One region of the Rhizobium sp. 01T444 genome, then DNA from elsewhere that is predicted to be linked to it. Evidence: riboswitches for the same ligand, from Rfam matches in the RefSeq annotation. Region 1 holds a riboswitch; the other holds the start of a gene.
The links. A riboswitch is a leader RNA that binds a small molecule or an ion and turns the genes downstream of it on or off. The one in region 1 is predicted to bind thiamine pyrophosphate.
Positions count from the first base shown of each region.

Region 2: it holds a riboswitch for thiamine pyrophosphate, as region 1 does, so the genes downstream of both, AC1DTN_RS16680 (YkoF family thiamine/hydroxymethylpyrimidine-binding protein) here and thiM (hydroxyethylthiazole kinase) in region 1, are expected to answer to the same signal.

Region 1 covers NZ_JBFTPD010000008.1:49,623-58,518, reverse strand. Annotated here, with positions in the region: gene AC1DTN_RS13895 (endonuclease/exonuclease/phosphatase family protein) at 1-693, shown strand, start outside; gene AC1DTN_RS13890 (DUF4139 domain-containing protein) at 740-2,623, opposite strand; gene AC1DTN_RS13885 (aldehyde dehydrogenase (NADP(+))) at 2,848-4,371, shown strand; TPP riboswitch at 4,572-4,670, shown strand; gene thiM (hydroxyethylthiazole kinase) at 4,722-5,522, shown strand; gene thiE (thiamine phosphate synthase) at 5,519-6,154, shown strand; gene thiD (bifunctional hydroxymethylpyrimidine kinase/phosphomethylpyrimidine kinase) at 6,151-6,963, shown strand; gene AC1DTN_RS13865 (GNAT family N-acetyltransferase) at 7,147-7,626, shown strand; gene AC1DTN_RS13860 (glycoside hydrolase family 3 N-terminal domain-containing protein) at 7,653-8,675, shown strand; gene AC1DTN_RS13855 (ABC transporter substrate-binding protein) at 8,720-8,896, shown strand, end outside.
Region 2 covers NZ_JBFTPD010000011.1:58,492-67,387, reverse strand. Annotated here, with positions in the region: gene fdhF (formate dehydrogenase subunit alpha) at 1-57, opposite strand, end outside; gene AC1DTN_RS16715 (formate dehydrogenase beta subunit) at 61-1,617, opposite strand; gene AC1DTN_RS16710 (formate dehydrogenase subunit gamma) at 1,614-2,093, opposite strand; gene AC1DTN_RS16705 (LysR family transcriptional regulator) at 2,229-3,122, opposite strand; gene AC1DTN_RS16700 (ArsR/SmtB family transcription factor) at 3,197-3,538, opposite strand; gene AC1DTN_RS16695 (SDR family NAD(P)-dependent oxidoreductase) at 3,640-4,410, opposite strand; gene soxR (redox-sensitive transcriptional activator SoxR) at 4,497-4,961, opposite strand; gene AC1DTN_RS16685 (NADPH-dependent FMN reductase) at 5,043-5,618, shown strand; TPP riboswitch at 5,804-5,917, shown strand; gene AC1DTN_RS16680 (YkoF family thiamine/hydroxymethylpyrimidine-binding protein) at 5,908-6,516, shown strand; gene AC1DTN_RS16675 (ABC transporter permease) at 6,531-7,322, shown strand; gene AC1DTN_RS16670 (ABC transporter ATP-binding protein) at 7,319-8,074, shown strand; gene AC1DTN_RS16665 (ABC transporter substrate-binding protein) at 8,085-8,896, shown strand, end outside.

The DNA of each region.
Region 1 (8,896 bases):
ACCGTTGCCGATCTCGCCCGCGATCTCGGTATGTCCTATGTCTTCGGCGTGGAATTCATCGAGCTCGGCCTCGGGGATTCCCGCGAGCGCGAATGGCACAAGGGCGAAACGAATTCGGTTGGTTTCCACGGCAATGCGCTGCTCTCCCGCCTGCCGCTCACGGATGCCGCACTGATCCGCCTCGACGAGGGCGGCACATGGTGGACGGATGCGAAGGATGGTCAAGGCCGGATCGGCGGACGCATGGCAATTGCTGCGCGGGTCGAAACTGCAGTCGGCCCAATCCTCGCCGTCAGCGTGCATCTGGAAAGCAAGACCGATGCCGAGGATCGCGCCAGGCAGACAAGCCGGCTGATCGCGGTGGTAGAAAAGCTCGCCGGCGATCTGCCCGTCGTGATAGGCGGCGACTTCAATACCAATGCCCTTCCCGCCGGAACGCACCAACCGGAAGCGCACGAGCCGCTGTTCGGCCTGCTTGCCGAGGCCGGCTATCACTGGGAAGCTGCCAACGACTTCGCGCTCACGCAGGGCACGCGCCCGGACGGCACGCCTGAGCCGCCTTTCGCCCGGCTCGACTGGCTGTTTACCCGCGGCCTTACGGCAAGCGAAGCAGTGACCGTTCCGGCTGTCGATGCCGATGGTGCTGCAATCTCGGACCACGAACTGGTCAAGGCGCGGTTTTCCGCGCTCTGATCAGCCCCTGGCAAAGAGGCGCGGCAGCAGCGTGGCCCCAGCCCGCCTAAAGGCGGGCTATCGCTTCCCCGAGCTCCTTGCGAAGCTTCTCAAGTCGAACGCGCGCCTCGTCCCTCTGTGCGCGTAGCGTCTTGATCGATTTCTCCTGCTCTGTCAGGTCCTGAAGAAATTGCTGTTTGAGCGGTGTATCCCCGACAGAGGCGAGCATGCCTGAAATCCGTGAGGATTCCGAGGTTGCGTCCTCTATGGCCTGCATGACCGTCGACAGGTCTCTCTCAGCCTCCTTCTGCGCCGTTCTCGCCGTCACGAGCCCTTGAAGCTTCTCAGCGATATCAGGTGAGGGACTTTCATCGAGCCATTGCAGGATCACGGTGTCATCGATATCGGCGATCGCCTGGGTTTCGTTTTCAACCATCCGCCATTCGATAGTGGTCGAAACCTTCTTTCCGACGGGCACGACAACGGTCGCCCGCGCGCCTTGCGGCGTTTCCTCCACGCCTTCGGACGGGACAAGCTCCCACCCTGCCATAGCAGGATCTTCCGCGACGAACTTTCTGTCGGCATCGGCGCCCCAGGCGGTGAAGGTCTTTCGCAAGCGACGTTCGAGCGTCGCGTCGAGATAGCCGTCCTTGACCACAACCGTTCGAAAGGCGCTTGAGGTCGTGGTTGCCATTTCCTGGTCGATTTTCTGGTCGGCCGCAAACTTTGCCGTTTCCATCCCGCCCGGCTTCATGTTGCCGATGCGTGCGTCACCGACATAGCGCCCTTTTTCGTCATAGACCGCTGCGACCGCTGGCGGCAGCGAGATACCCGTGTCATTCGTCAGCACCAGCGCCGCATCCGGATGTTGCGCACCTTCACGATAGAGAGCGACGAACTCCGCCTTGATCTCGCGATCAAGGATCGGCACGGAAATCGTCTCGCCGTTCCTCAGGTCGTAGGTGCCTGGAAGATCGAAGTTTGCGACCACGTCGCCCTCGTCGGCAGTGGCAGTAACAGTAGCGGCCGGAGCGGCCATAACGGGAGCGGGAGCCTCAGTGGCCTCCTGGTTCAGCAACGCGCCGCCAATCATGCCGCGCCGGGCACCGGCTACATCAAGATAGGCGGCTGCGGCCGGCACCTCCTCGCGCTGCGGCCATGTTCTTGCGTATAGTCTCTGGCGCAGCGTCACCGGCCTGCCTGACGTCAGGGATACCGAGACGCCTTGCCAGTCTTCACCGGAGGCATTTTCCAGCACCGCCCATGCCTGCAGCCTCGCTTTGCCTTTGGCATCGACAATGATCCTGTAGGACGGCTTCCAGAGAGGGGCTGCGACGACATAGGAAATATCCACGGCTGCAGACGCCTTGCCATCGAGCGCGATGGTGACAGTGCGCGTCCCCTGCACCCCATCGCTCGATAGCAGTTCCGCAGCCCGGCTCACCATCTCGGCGTCTTTGGGATCGTCGAGTTTATAGGTCATGGCGCCACCGATCTCGGCAACGTCGAAGGCGCCGCTATCAAGCAGCACGATCAGCCGCGCCCTCTGCTTTTCGGTCGGCGGCTCCACCCCGACAATGCGCCCCTTCACCCCGTTCGAAGAGACGGGCGCGCCTCTCAGAGCCCTCAGCACACCGGCGGCAGAATCCAGATCCTGCGGCTTGATCGGCAGCATCTTGAATGTTTCCTCGATCATGCCCGGCCCGGTGGTCGAAAGCCCCTTCACGGGGGCCGGTCCCGAGACGACGAGGCTCTTCAGGAAGTCATCCATCTGGTCTGTCGGCATCTCGACGACGGCGTTGCCGTCGTCCCCGACATTAAGACTGCGCACATATTCGGCCACACCGCCGGAGGACAGCCGGATCGACTTGATCGTTCCGGTTTGCGCAGATGCGGTTGTGGAGAGCAGTACTGCGGTAAACGCCGCACAGACACCGGATGCGTATTTCATGTGGCCCCCTCGATATTTAACCCGCCCGAGAATGAGCGTAAAAAAGGGGCGGCATTTCGACATGAAATTGCTTTTGCGTGCGCCGTCGTCTACCCGTTCGGCGAGGCGACCAAATCTCTGCAGGAGATGTCCATCTTCGATGCGATATCGGGCAAAGATGTCGTGAAAATGAGAAGGCGAACGCCTATATACGTCGCTCGAGTTTGTTTGAAAGGAAATCCGTCATGACTATTAATGGAAGCCTGCTCGTCGCGGGATCGGAAAAGCGCGGCACGCGTGGCGAGCTCTACGGCGTCGAGGCAGCCACAGGGACGGCACTGCCCGTCTCTTTCGGTGGCGCCTCCGGCGAAGACGTCGAAGAGGCAACCAGGCTTGCATGGGAAGCGTTCGCCTCCTACCGGGAAACCGATCTGGAAACGCGCGCTGCCTTTCTTGAAACGATTGCCAGTGAGATCGAGTCTATCGGCGACGAGCTGATCGTGCGGGCGATGGCGGAAACCGGACTTCCGCGCGGACGTCTCGAGGGCGAGCGCGCACGCACGATGGGACAGCTTCGGCTGTTTGCGAAGGAGGTTCGCGAAGGCCGGTTCCAGGAACTTCGTTTCGACGGCGCGGACCCCTCCCGCAAGCCGGTTCCGAAGCCTGATCTGCGTCTTCGCAATGTTCCGCTCGGCCCCGTCGCCGTTTTCGGCGCATCGAACTTTCCGCTCGCCTTCTCGGTCGCCGGCGGCGACACGGCATCTGCGCTGGCAGCAGGATGCCCCGTCGTCGTCAAGGCCCACTCCGCTCATCCTGGCACATCGGAACTGGTCGGCCGCGCCGTTCAGCGCGCCGTCGCCAAGGCCGGCCTGCATGCCGGCACCTTCGCGCTTCTCTTCGATACCGGCTTCGAGGTCGGGCAGAAGCTTGTCGCCGATGCCAGAATCCGGGCGGTCGGCTTCACGGGTTCCCGCCGCGGCGGTACTGCGCTGATGAAGATTTCGTCCGAGCGCAAGCAGCCGATCCCGGTCTATGCGGAAATGAGCAGCATCAATCCGGTCATCTTCTTCCCCAATGCCCTGAAAAGCCGCGCGGCGGAGATTGCAACGGCCTTCGTGGGCTCGCTGGTCCTGGGTGCAGGACAGTTCTGCACCAATCCCGGCCTCATTCTCGCCGTCGATAGCGAAGGTCTGGACACTTTCATTGCGAAGACACGGGAGCTTCTGCCTGATGTCGGCGCACAGACGATGCTCACGGGCTCCATCGCCAAGGCATTCTGCGATGGCGTCGCCCGGCTGGAAAAGCATCCCGAAGTCCGCCTCGTTGCCAATGGCAAGCCGGGCAGTGAATTCGAAGGCACGGCCGCTCTCTTCGAGACGACAGCTTCGGCATTCCTTGCGCATCACGAGCTTCAGGATGAGGTCTTCGGTGCAGCCGGCCTCATCGTTCGCTGCCGCGATCTTGCAGAACTCGAGCGCGTCCTCGATGGCCTCGAAGGCCAGCTGACCGTTGCCCTGCACATTGCGAGCGAAGACGAGCCGGACGCAAAGCGCCTTGTTCCCAAGCTGGAAATGCTGGCCGGAAGACTGCTCGTGAACGGCTTCGGAACCGGCGTGGAAGTATCGCCTGCCATGGTGCATGGCGGCCCCTATCCGGCAACTGCCGACGGCAGATCGACCTCCGTCGGGACGCTCGCTATCTACAGGTTCCTGCGGCCCGTTTCGTACCAGGATTTCACCAGTAACCTGCTTCCGGCTTCTCTGCGTTGATACATCGGAGCTTGCCAGACTTCAGACGGCGGCGTCTCTAAGGGGACCGCCGAAGAGATTGGCAAGCTCCCGCACCGGCTGCAAACAGACACCGGCTTGACTGATAACAGCTGGCGCGGCGGCGTCAGGTGCGGATCCTCGTTCGCAAGAGCGTCATTTTGCCAGTGACATCGGCGCCATTCTCTGCAAGAAAGAGTGCCGTTGAGAGACAGGGGCGCCCGTTCGCAAGAACTGGCTGAGAAGCACCCTTCGAACCTGAACCGGATAATGCCGGCGGAGGGAGTCGCTCGGGTCGAAGCCTGCTTCATCGCACGATCGTTCCCGCGCCTGCCCCGCCTGAAAGGGGTACTATGGAGAACAAGACACCCGGAGCACTGTTGACGGCGATGCGCGCGAAACCGCCGCTCGTACAGTGCATCACCAACTACGTGGCCATGAACATCGCCGCCAATGTGGTGCTTGCGGCCGGGGCATCGCCCGCCATGGTTCATGCCGCCGAGGAAGCGGGAGAATTCGCCGCGATTGCGGGGGCTTTGACCGTCAATATCGGCACGCTCTCCACCCAATGGATCGACGGCATGCATGCCGCGGCAACGGCCGCCAATGCGGGCGGCAAGCCCTGGGTCCTCGATCCGGTCGCTCATTACGCAACATCCTTCCGGCGCAAGGCTGCTGCTGATCTCCTGGCGCTTCGCCCGACGATCATCCGCGGCAATGCTTCCGAAATCATCGCACTTGCCGGCGGCGAGAGCCGTGGTCAGGGCGTCGACAGCTGTGACCCGGTTGAACAGGCCGAGGCATCCGCTCGGCTGCTTGCCGAACGGCATGGCGCGGTCGTCGCGGTCACCGGCGTCGTGGATTTCGTGACTGACGGCGCGCAGGCCTTGCGCGTCGAAGGCGGCTCGCCGCTGATGCCGGAGGTGACCGCGCTCGGCTGCTCGCTGACCTGCCTGACAGGCGCCTTCGCCGCCACCATTCCCGCAGACCCTTTCGCAGCCGCTGTTGCTGCACTTGCTACTTTCGCTGTTGCCGGCGAGGAGGCCGCGAAAAATGCGGATGGTCCCGGCTCTTTCTCCTGGCGCTTCCTCGATCAGCTTGCCGCGCTCGACGGCGCGACACTCGATGCAAAGGTCAGGATCAGCGCCGCATGAAACGCTTCGATCTTTCCCTCTACCTCGTTCTCGACCCCGATCTCTGCGCCGGAATCGGCATGGTCGAGACTGCGCGGCTTGCCGTCGCCGGTGGTGCAACGATGGTGCAGCTGCGCGACAAGCATGGCGGAACGGCAAGGATGATTGAGACCGGGCTGGCGCTCAAAGATATCCTAAAGGGTACCGGCGCTTTGCTTGTTATCAACGATGACGTCGAGGCCGCCGTTGCGATCGGCGCCGACGGTCTGCATATCGGCCAGGGCGATGCGGGACCCGCCGCCGCCCGTGCGATGATCGGCCCGGGCATGATCCTCGGTCTGTCGGTCGAGACCGAAGCGCTGGCAGCAGCCATCGACCCCGCTATTGTCGACTATGCCGGCATCGGACCGGTCTTTGCCACTCCAACCAAGACCGATCATAAGCAGCCGATCGGTTTCGATGGGCTGGCGAAGCTGGTGAAAGCCGCGCCCGTTCCAACGGTTGCGATTGGCGGACTAAAGAGCAAGCATGTCGCTTCCGTCTTCGCGGCAGGTGCCGATGGGCTTGCTGTCGTCTCAGCAATCTGCGGTACGCCGGATCCGCGAGCAGCGACGATCCGCATCGCCGAGGAAATCCAAAAGGTTCGCCGATGATCCGCAACGTCTTGTCCATCGCCGGCTCCGATCCCTCTGGCGGCGCCGGCATTCAGGCCGATCTCAAAGCTTTCTCGGCGCGCGGCGTCTATGGCATGGCGGCGCTGACAGCATTGACGGCGCAGAATACCCAAGGGGTGACCGGCGTGCATCTCGTGCCGCCGCACTTCGTCGCCCAGCAGATCAAGGCGGTCTTTGCCGATGTGCGCGTCGACGCGGTCAAGATCGGCATGATCGCCAATGCCGGCATTGCCGAAGCTGTTGCCGAGGCGCTGGCACCTCATCGCGACATCCCTATCGTCGTCGATCCGGTCATGATCGCCAAGGGTGGAGCAGCGCTCCTCGACCCGCAGGCCGTCGATGCGCTGACGCGGCACCTGCTGCCGCTCGCCACGCTGTTGACCCCCAATCTGCCGGAGGCGGCCGCCCTGCTGCACGAAGAGGTTGCTGAAAGCCGCGAGCAGATGGCGTCACAGGCTGAGCGCCTACGTGTGTTCGGCCCCACCGCGGTGCTGGTCAAGGGCGGCCATCTGGATAGCGACCAAAGCCCCGACGTGCTGTCGACCGCCTCTGGCCTTCACTGGTTCGAGGCGAAACGCGTACCGACCAAAAACACACATGGCACAGGCTGCACCCTTTCCAGCGCGCTTGCCGCCGAGCTCGCAAAGGGCGCGTTGCCACAAGTGGCCGTCGCGACCGCGAAAACCTATCTTGCGCAAGCGGTCGCTGCGGCAGGCGAATTGGCGGTCGGTTCCGGCCACGGACCTGTCCATCATTTCCATGCCCTGTGGAAAGACGCCGGGATCTGAGCCGGATCACAATTTAAGGATTGCCCAACGGCCCGGTCAAACCGGGCCGTTTTGTTTTACCTACCCTCAGTTGAACCAAGCCTGCCTCGTAAAAAGCCTGTTGACATGGCCGCCCATATATCCAAAGCTATGTCATTAAAAGGGGATACATTCCGTAATAGAGGAATAACTGGAGGAATTCGGGTGTCAGACCTGCTTGTGAGCTTATATTCCACGAAGCTCGCGGAACTGAAAGAGAAAGCCGGCTCCGTCGGCATCACAATCCGTCCGGCTCTGCCGCCGGAACTTCACGTCGTGGCCGGCTGGGTGCGCGAGCACTTCAGCGAAAACTGGGCAAGTGAAGTCACCGTCGCCTTCTCCCGCCAGCCCGTTGCCTGTCTGATCGCCGTCGCAAACGGCAAGCTCGCTGGCTTTGCCTGCTATGACACGACAGCACGTGGCTTTTTCGGCCCGACCGGCGTCGATCCCGCGGCGCGTGGCAAAGGCATCGGCCTCGCCCTCTTTTCCGCCTGCCTGCAAAACCTGAAGACGCTTGGCCACGCCTATGCCTTCATCGGCGATGCCGGCCCCGTCGATTTCTACGTCAAGACCGCCGGCGCGGTCGAAATTCCCGCCCCCGACAAGGGCATCTACGAAGGCATGCTGCGAAGCCAGCCGAAATGACCATCTGATACCGGAGTTTTGAAATAGTGTCCTCGACCCCGCTCGCTCTCTTCGTCGGCCTTCCCAATCCCACACTTTCGGACGACGAATTCGCCCTCTTCCGCGAGACCAATCCGCTCGGCCTCTTCGTCGGTCGCCGCAACCTGCGCAATCCGGAACAGGCAAAGATCCTGATCGATCGTTTCCGCGAGGCCGTCGGCCGCGACGATGCTCCCGTCTTCACCGACCAGGAAGGCGGTCGTGTGCAGCATATGGATGCCGGCCCCTGGCCGCTCTTCCGCAGCTTCGGCCAGTTCGCCGAGCTTGCCCGCCACGATCTCGACCTCGGCAAGAAGGCGCTGCACCTTTCCACCCAGGCCATGGGCGCAATGATGAGCGAACTTGGTCTTTCGAGCGGCTGCTCGCCTGTTCTCGATCTCGTTTTCGAGACGACGAGCGCTGTGATCGGCGCCCGCTCCTTTGGCCCGGATCCGGATTTCATCGCCGCACTGGGCCGCGAAGTGGTCGATGGGCTTCTCGAAACCGGCAACATGCCGGTCATGAAGCATATTCCGGGCCACGGTCGCGCCACGCTCGATTCCCACAAGGAGCGCCCGGTCGTCGACGCCTCGCGCGAGACGCTCACTGCCACCGACTTCAAGCCCTTCGTGGCACTCAAGGACACGCCCTGGGCGATGGTCGCCCATGTCGTCTACTCCGCCTATGATGCAGAGCTTCCAGCCTCCATCTCGCCAATCATGCATGACGTGATCCGCAACGACATGGGCTATGACGGCGTGCTGATCTCCGACTGCATCTTCATGGAGTCGCTGCGGGGCACCCTGCCGGAACGCGTCGCCCAGGTGCTCGAGGCCGGTTTCGACATCGCCCTTCACAGCCACGGCGACGTCAAGGAAAGCGAAGCCGCCGCCAGGGCCGCACGCCCGCTGACCGACGCCACACAGAAGCGTATTGCCGCCGGCAAGGTCCGCCTCGGCACTCTCAAGATCGACTATCGCGCCGCCCAGGCGGAAGTCGAAGCCATGTTTGCAAGCGCGCTGGTCTCCTGACCGGCGCGACGATTTTTCACCGCATAAGAAAAGGGGAATTTGACATGAAGAAATATATCCTGGCGGCCGCGGCCCTGACCATGATGTCAGGCTCGGCCATGGCCCAGACCATCCTGACGGCCAACATCGAGCCCGCCACGACCTGGGTGCGCAACTTCAACCCGTTCAACCAGACCTCGTCGCGCCAATCGACACTCGATTTCATCTATGAGCCGCTGGTC
Region 2 (8,896 bases), on a different contig from region 1:
CATTGTTTCGGATTTCGAAGCCGGTGTTCCGTAGTCGATTTCGTGAACAAGAGACATGGTCTATTCCGCTGCTTCAATGAGAGGGACCGGAGCAAAATCGTCCGGGAAATGCGTCATCGCGCTCATGACAGGATAGGGCGTGAAGCCGCCGAGCGCACAGAGCGAGCCGAACTTCATCGTGTTGCAGAGATCTGCGAGCAGTTCGCGGTTCTTTTCGGGCTCGATGCCCTGGGCGATCTTGTCTGCGGTTTCGACCCCGCGGGTCGAGCCGATGCGGCAGGGCGTGCACTTGCCGCAGCTTTCCACCGCGCAGAATTCCATCGCAAAGCGTGCCTGCTTCAGCATGTCGGCCGTATCATCGAAGATGACCAGACCAGCATGACCGATAAGCCCATCCTTGGCGGCAAAGGCCTCATAGTCGAACGGGGTATCGAACAGCGCACGCGGGAAATAGGCGCCAAGCGGCCCTCCCACCTGCACCGCCTTCACCGGCCGGCCGGACACAGTGCCGCCGCCGATCTTGTCGACGATATCGCCGAGCGAAAGACCGAAGGCGGTTTCGTAGAGACCGCCATATTTTACATTGCCGCCGATCTGCAGCGGGATGGTGCCGCGTGACCGGCCCATGCCGAAATCGCGATAGAAGGCGGCCCCCTTGTCCATGATCACAGGCACGGACGCGAGCGAGATGACATTGTTGATGACGGTCGGACAGTTGAACAGGCCCTTATGCGCCGGCAGCGGCGGCTTGGCGCGCACGATGCCCCGCTTGCCTTCGAGGCTGTTGAGCAGCGCCGTTTCCTCGCCGCACACATAGGCGCCCGCACCGGTGCGGATCTCCATGTCGAATTCCTTGCCGGAGCCGAGCACCGAAGCGCCCAGAATGCCAGCCTTTCGGGCGATTTTCACCGCCTGCGTCATCGTGGCGATCGCATGCGGATATTCCGAACGCGTATAGACGAAACCTTTCGTGGCGCCAGTCGCAAGCCCGGCAATCGCCATGCCTTCGATGAGCACGAAAGGATCGCCTTCCATGATCATCCGGTCGGCAAAGGTACCGCTGTCGCCCTCATCTGCATTGCAGACGATATATTTGCGCGAACCGGCGGCATCGAGCACCGTCTTCCATTTGATGCCGGTCGGAAAGCCCGCGCCGCCGCGGCCGCGAAGGCCGGAATCGGTGACTTCCTTGACGACATCGGCAGGCTGCATCGACACTGCACGGCGAAGACCGGCAAGCCCACCGTGGGCCTCGTAATCATCAAGCGAAAGCGGATCGGTAATGCCGCAGCGGGCAAAGGTGAGACGGGTCTGCCCTTTCAGGAACGGGAGGTCCTCGACCTCCCCAAGACAGAGCGCATGCGCCCCGCCGTCAATCAGTCCCGCATCGAACAGCCCGACGACATCCTTCGCCTTGACCGGCCCATAGCCGATCCGTTTCCCGGACACCTCAACCTCAACCAGCGGCTCCAGCCAGAACATTCCGCGCGAGCCGTTGCGCACGACGGTCGCATCAAGGCCGCGGGCGGCGATCTCCTGGGTAATCGCCATTGCCACCTTCTCGGCCCCGAGCGAGAGCGCTGCGGCATCGCGCGGAACATAAATCTTCACAGTCATCGGCGCGCCTCCTCGACGAGTTCGGCCGCCAGGTCGTCATCGACGCGGCCATGCACTTCGCCATCGAACATGGCGGCCGGCGCGCAGGCACAGAGACCGAGACAGTAGACAGGCTCCAGCGTGACGCTGCCGTCGTGTGTCGTTTGATGAAAATCGATGCCGAGCAGGGTCTTGATACGCTCGGCCAGTGCATCGCCACCCATCGACTGGCAGGCTTCGGCGCGACAGAGCTTCAGCACGTGCCGACCGGCAGGATGATCACGATAATCATGATAGAAGGTTACGACACCGTGGACCTCGGCGCGAGAAAGATTGAGCTCATCTGCGATGACTGGCAGGGCCTCCTGCGGCACGTAACCGAACTCGTCCTGAACCTCATGCAGAATGGGGAGCAGTGGGCCTTCGAGGGATCGAAGATCAGCAACGATCGAACGGATACGCCCGGTGATATCGCCCTGGGCGATACGTATATTCATCAGCAGCCTCCCTTCGGCTTGCGCATTCCCTGGGAACCGCAAAACTCCCCATGTCATTGCGATTTCTAGGGAACTGTCTCAGGGAAGCAGGTTGCAATCAATAAAGCAGTCTTGTTGATTGATAGCTTTTTTCTATCATAGTTCCGCGTCTTCAACGAGTGTTCTTGCTTCATGCAACAAGGCGGAGACAAGCGGCGTGAAAGGTTCCCGATAAGGAGCGACAAGGCCGACGAGATGGTGCGCCTCCGGCTCGACGATCGGGATCATCCGGATCTCCGCAGGAAAGCCGAATGATATCGCAACGTTACGCGGCATGATGCTTGCCCAGCGGCCAGTCCGCACGTGCGAAAAAAGAACGATCATCGAATTCGATTCGAGTGTCGGATGGACTGTTGCGCCTGCTTCGGCCAAATGCCGGTTGATGATACGCCGGTTCTGCATGTCAGCCGTCAATAGGCAAAGCCGAAGATCACCCACTTCACGCCATGTCACACTCTCGCGATCCGAGAGCGGACTGCCGGCGGCGGTGATGAGATTATAGCGCTCCGCATAGAGGGGCACAGAAGTGACGCGCCCGAGCGGCTCGTTTTCCAGATAGGTGACGCCGGCATCGATCTCGAGGTTTTCGAGCATGCTCAGCACCTGCAGCGAATTGCGCGAGACGATGGAGAAGGTGACGTCGGGATGCCGTTCCTGGAAGGGCGTTGTGATTCGCGACAGCATCGCGAGCGCGGTCGGAATGGACGCCAGACGCAGATGGCCGGAGAGACCCTTGCGGGCGGCGCGCATTTCCTCGCGCATCGTGCGCGTGTCCCCGACGATGCGGCGCGCCCATTCGAGCACACGCTGTCCTTCCGGCGTCAATCCTTGAAAGCGGGAGCCACGCTGCACCAGCATGACGCCCAGCTGATCTTCCAGCTGGCGAATGGCGGCCGAGAGCGTGGGTTGGGAGACGCCGCATTCCTCTGCCGCACGACCGAAATGTTTCTCATTAGCGAGTGCGATGAAGAATTCCAGCTTGTCGATCATCCGGCCTCCCTGCCGAATTGGGCATGAGGCCTATCTTTGCGGCTTGCCGTTCGGCTTCGCAAGAGCTGGCAGGCTCAGCCCGTCTCGGCAACCGGAAAGAGACTGAAAAGTGATTCGAGGAAAGCCATGACGCTTTCGTTGCCCATGCTGTAATAGACAAGCCGCCCGTCGCGCCGCGTATTGACGAGGCCTTCGAGCCTCAGTCGCGCAAGCTGCTGGGACACCATAGCCTGCTGTATTCCAAGGATATCCTCGATTTCGCCGACCGTCTTTTCCCCTTCCGACAGGATACAGAGGATGAGCAACCGGGTCTGATGGGCTAGCGCCTTCAGGAGATCGCTCGCCTCGTGGGCTTTGTCAGCAAGCTTCTGCAAGTCCTGGCCGGTCATGCCCGGCTTCGGTTTAGGCAATGGCATTTGCTTCTCGGAAGGAGGTAATAGGATAGATCAGTACAATATCATATTCGCAGAAGCGAATTCGTCAAATGTCGCGAAATGCCAAAAAAAGTCCAAACAAATCAGCAAATAAGCTGGCCACCATTGATCTCCAGGACTTGACCCGTGATGTAACCTGAGAGTGATGGAGCCGCCAGGAAGAGATAGGCGGGGGCACAATCCTCTGCTGTTCCGAGCCGTTGTAGTGGTATCGACTTGCGGGTCTGCTCCAGCTTTTCACGCGATGAATAGCGTGCATGGAAATCGGTTTCGATTGTGCCGGGCGAGACGCAGTTGACCCTTATACCATCAGGCGCAAGCTCTCGGGCCAGCGCTTTCGAATAGGTCGCAACAAATGCCTTCGATGCGGAATAGATTGCAGAACCGGGGCTTCCGCCCGTCAGCGCCGAAATCGAAACGGTGTTGACGATAGCAGCGCCCCCTGCCGCCCGGAGCGCCGGAAGCAGCGCTCGTGTCAACTCCACCACCGACGTCTGGTTGAGGCGCACGACAGTCTCATAATCGGCGTCGGTCAACTCGCCGGCAGGAAAACGCCCGTACATCGTGCCGGCATTGTTGACCAGCACATGCACCTTGTCGAAGAATTCGAGCGCCTCTTCCGCAAACTTCGCAGCCCCGCCCGGCTGCAGGAAATCTGCGGGCAACAGCAGGGCCCGGCGTTCCGATTCGGCGGTCAGCAGAAAATCCGGCAATTCACGTTCCCCATCACGCCCGGTATGGACAAGCACGCGCGCACCGCAATCCAGAAACTGCCGGGCAACTTCGAGGCCGATACCGCGGCCTGCACCTGTCACGACGACATTGCGGTTTTCGAACAATTTGGGATGAAACACGAAGCTCTCCTCCTTGCGGGCCGGCCCGCCGCTTGCGCTATCAGGCCTAACATATGCGGCCATCGGCCAAAAGAAAGCCCGAAGGTCTAAGCCCCCGGGTCGAGAAGCCGCGCACCGGCGCCTTGCCTGCCGAGCACGTCAAAGGGATTGCGCAGCGGACAGGCGTCGATCGAGAGACAGCCGCAGCCAATACAGCTCGTCAGATGGTCACGCAGCAGGCTCAGCTGCTTGATGCGCGCATCGAGATCATCCTTCCAGAGCGCCGACAGTTTCTGCCAGTCCCCGACTGTCGGCGTCCGGCTCTGCGGCAGGGTTTCGAAGGCAGTCTGGATTTCGGCAAGCGGAATGCCGACCCGTTGCGCCACCTTGATAATGCCGAGGCGCCGTAGCACATCGCGGCCGTATCGGCGCTGGTTGCCGCGGGTGCGGATGCTGGAGATCAGCCCCTTCGCCTCGTAGAAATGCAGGGCAGAAACCGCAAGTCCGCTGCGCTCTGCCACCTCGCCCACCGTCAGGAGCCTGCTCAAGGAGAATGCCGGATTTTGCTGCATCGCCTATTGACCTTAATATTAGTTGAGGTTTTATAGACTCCGCTCCCGAGGCCGTAAAGCCGCAACGAGAAGGAGCAATGCATGCAGAAACCCATGAGGCTTGCGGTCATCTACGGCAGCACGCGTGAGGGGCGCATCTGCGACAGGGTTGTGAAATGGCTCGAAAGAGAGTTGACCCGCTTTCCACAATTCGAGATCGACATCATCGACCCGCTGGCATTCTCGCTGCCGCGAGAGCATGTACCGCATCATCCGGAGGCAAGGCGGCTTGCTGACAGGCTCCATCAGGCCGATGGCTTCATCCTCGTCACGCCGGAATATAACCACAGCTTCACCGCTTCCCTGAAATTCCTCATCGATCTCTTCGCCGAGCCGTGGCACGGCAAGCCGATCGCCTTCGTCTGCTATGGCGGCGTCTCCGGCGGATTGCGGGCGGTCGAACAGCTCCGCCTCGTCTTTGCGGAGCTTCACGCCGTCACGATCTGCGATGCCGTCAGCTTCAATTCCCCCTGGCGCCGTTTCGACAATGAAGGCCGACTGCAGGATACGGAAGATGCGTCGCGCCGGCTTTCCCGAATGATGGCCCAGTTGCAATGGTGGACTGAGGCGCTGATCGCCGCCCGCAGCGACACTCCTTATGCCGGCATCGCCGCCTGAGACAACGACATCCGATTCCGTCTCTGGCAGGTACGGAACCGGCTGGGCACCCGGACAGGACCTCCGTCCGGGTGTTCCTCCCAACACTTGACAGCTGCGTCCGAACTGCCCTGGCCCTTTCCGACCGTGTAGCCGGATAGGAATTTTACGGTTGCGGTATCGCAGGCCCGGTGCTAGCTTCCGCCACAATTTCACGGGGGAGCTCCGAATTGCCGGGGCTGAGATGTGAGGCGCATGCCTCCGGACCCTTCAAAGCTGATCTGGGTAATGCCAGCGGAGCGAGGTCCAAATGTTTTCCGGCGCACAAGTGTCTCTATATCCGATGTCCGGCAATTTCGTCGGCATCATCCTTGACGCTATCAAGGCTCTCGATCCCTATCGTTATCATCTTCGCATCGAAACCGACGATATTTCCACGCTGATGGTCGGCCCGCCCGACGTGTTGTTTGCCGCTATGCGCGACCTCTTCGTCTCGGCTGCCGCAAGCGGCGAGCATTGCGTATTGTCCGCAGCGATCTCGCGGGGCTGCCCCGGCGAACCGGATGATGCGATCTGTGGCGCCGGCCTGTCTTCCAGCCGATCCGAGCCGCTCGCCGAGCGAGTGGAAGCCGCGATCGCGGCAGTCAAGGACACCACAGAAACCGGCCAGCCAACGGCCGCCCAATTTTCTCTGTACGTTATGGGAACGGGCACCCATATGGACGAGATCTACGGCTGCATCGATTTCCTGAAGCGCTCGGGCACATTCGACCGCTCCAAGAATTTCTGCACCAAGCTGTGCGGCGATGCCGGCGCGATCTTCGCGACCATCCATGAAGCCTTCTATCGCTTTGGCGATCCCGAAGGCCATGTGACGCTGGATATCACGGTCTCCGCGAACAGCCCGAGCAAAGCCTGAGACGCTTGACGGCAATGACCTTATCGAAACCGGATTCGACATTTGCGCCACTGAGGCGGGCCTTGCCCGCCATTCTTGCCGTGCTTGCCTTCCTGGCCGTCTGGGAGCTCTATGTCGATCTCTCCGGCATCAAGCCCTCCATTCTGCCCTCGCCTTCGCGCATCCTGACACAGGGCTGGCTGAACAGGCAGGCGCTGCTCGACAACACCTGGCCGACGCTTGGCGCGACGCTCGGCGGTTTCGCTTTGTCGCTGGTCTTCGCCTTCGCCTCGTCTGTGCTGATGGATTTCGTGCCCTTCATGCGCCGCGCGCTGCTGCCGCTCTTCATCGTCAGCCAGACATTGCCGCTGGTCGCGATTGCCCCCTTGGTCGTGCTCTGGTTCGGTTTCGGGCTGCTGCCGAAGCTTCTGCTCGTTGCTCTCGTCACTTTCTTTCCGCTGCTGGTAGCCCTGCTGCAGGGCTATGAAGCGACGGACCGAGATATCGCCGAGCTTCTGAGTTCCATGAAGGCAAGCCGCTGGCGCATCTTCTGCCTGGCGAGGCTTCCCTCCGCCATGCCCTTCTTCTTTGCCGGCCTGCGCATTTCGATCACCTATGCCGTGGTCGGCGCTATCTTCGCCGAATATGCAGGTGCCGCACGTGGCCTCGGGATCTATATCCTCAATGCCAAGAACAATTTCCGGCCCGACCTCGTGCTTGCCGCCGTCGTCGTGAGCGCCCTCCTCACCCTCTGCCTCTTCGGTCTCACGCTGGCGGTGCAGCGTTTCGTCATGCCCTGGCAATCTCCTGCGGAGAAACGCCCATGAGCGGGATGCTTGAGCTGAAGAACGTCTCGAAGTCCTTCGACGGCATGGAAGTGCTGAAGGACATTTCTCTTCATATCGCCAGAGGAGAATTCGTCTCGATCGTCGGCCCCTCCGGCTCCGGCAAATCGACGATCCTCCGTTTGCTGACACAGGCGCTGCAGGCCGATAAAGGCCACATTTTCTTTGACGGCATGTCGCTTTCGCAAGCGGCGCATGCATTCGCCTTCATGCCCCAGCGCGATGCGCTGATGCCGTGGCGAAGCGTCATCGACAATGCGATCCTTGGCCTCGAAGTGCACGGTATGCGCCGCAGCCAGGCACGAGCGGTTGCCGCCCCTCTCTTTGAACGCTTCGGCCTTGCCGGTTTCGAAAATCACTATCCCGCGGCCCTTTCAGGCGGCATGCGCCAGCGCGCGGCCCTGCTGCGCACCGTGATCCAGCGGCAGGACATGCTGCTGCTCGACGAGCCCTTCGGGGCACTCGACGCGCTGACCCGCACCCAGATGCAGGAATGGCTGCAGGGCATGTGGACCGATCATCGCTGGACGGCCCTGCTGATCACCCACGATGTGCGGGAAGCCGTTTTCCTGTCTGACCGCATCTATGTGCTTTCTGCCCGCCCGGCGGCCGTGATCAGGGAGTTCGAAGTGCCGCTGAAAAGGCCGCGCACGCTTGCCGATCTCGGCTCCCCGGCCGCCCAGGCGATCGAAACCGAAATTCTTCAAACATTGCTGCATCCGCAAAGAACCTGAGGAGGTCCCGATGCTTCTCACCCGCCGACAAACCCTTTTTGCCGCCATGGCCGCAAGCCTCGCCGGCCATGCTGCCTTCGCCCAATCCGCCGCCAAGGTGCGTATCGCGCTCGACTGGACGCCGAACACCAATCATATCGGCATCTATGTCGCCAAGGCGAAGGGCTTCTATGAGGCCGCCGGCCTCGATGTCGAGATCCTACCCTATGCCGATACCAGCGCTGGCACGCTGGTCGCGAACGGCGTCGCCGATTTCGGCATTTGCGGAGAGATCGAGACCTTTACCCAGCGCGCCGCCGGCGCTGATGTGAAACTCGTCTATGCCGTCGTGCAGACGGAAACCGGCAGGCTGATCTTCAAGGGCGGCCGCAACGATATCAAAAGCCCCAAGGACCTGGACGGAAAAACCTATGGCGGCTTCGGCGGCGCATGGGAGGAGGCGCTCGTCTCCGCGATGATCCGCAACGACGGCGGCAAGGGCACCTTCCAGAATGTCACGCTCGGCACCTCGGCCTATGAGGCGCTCGATAACGGCGCCGTGGACTTCACGCTGGAAATCTACACCTGGGAGGGCATCGCGGCCCAACTGGAGAACCGGCAGGTCGGCCGCTGGTGCTATAGCGATTACGGCATACCTGACGAACAGACGACCGCGATCGCTTCCAGTGACGCCTATCTCTCGGCCAATCCGCAAAATGCCCGCGCCTTCATCCAGGCAACGCTCAAGGGTTACGCCTATTCGGTCGATAATCCGGACGAGGCCTGTGACCTCCTGATTGCCGGCAGCAACGGCGCGTTGCTGAATACCGAACTGGTCAAGGC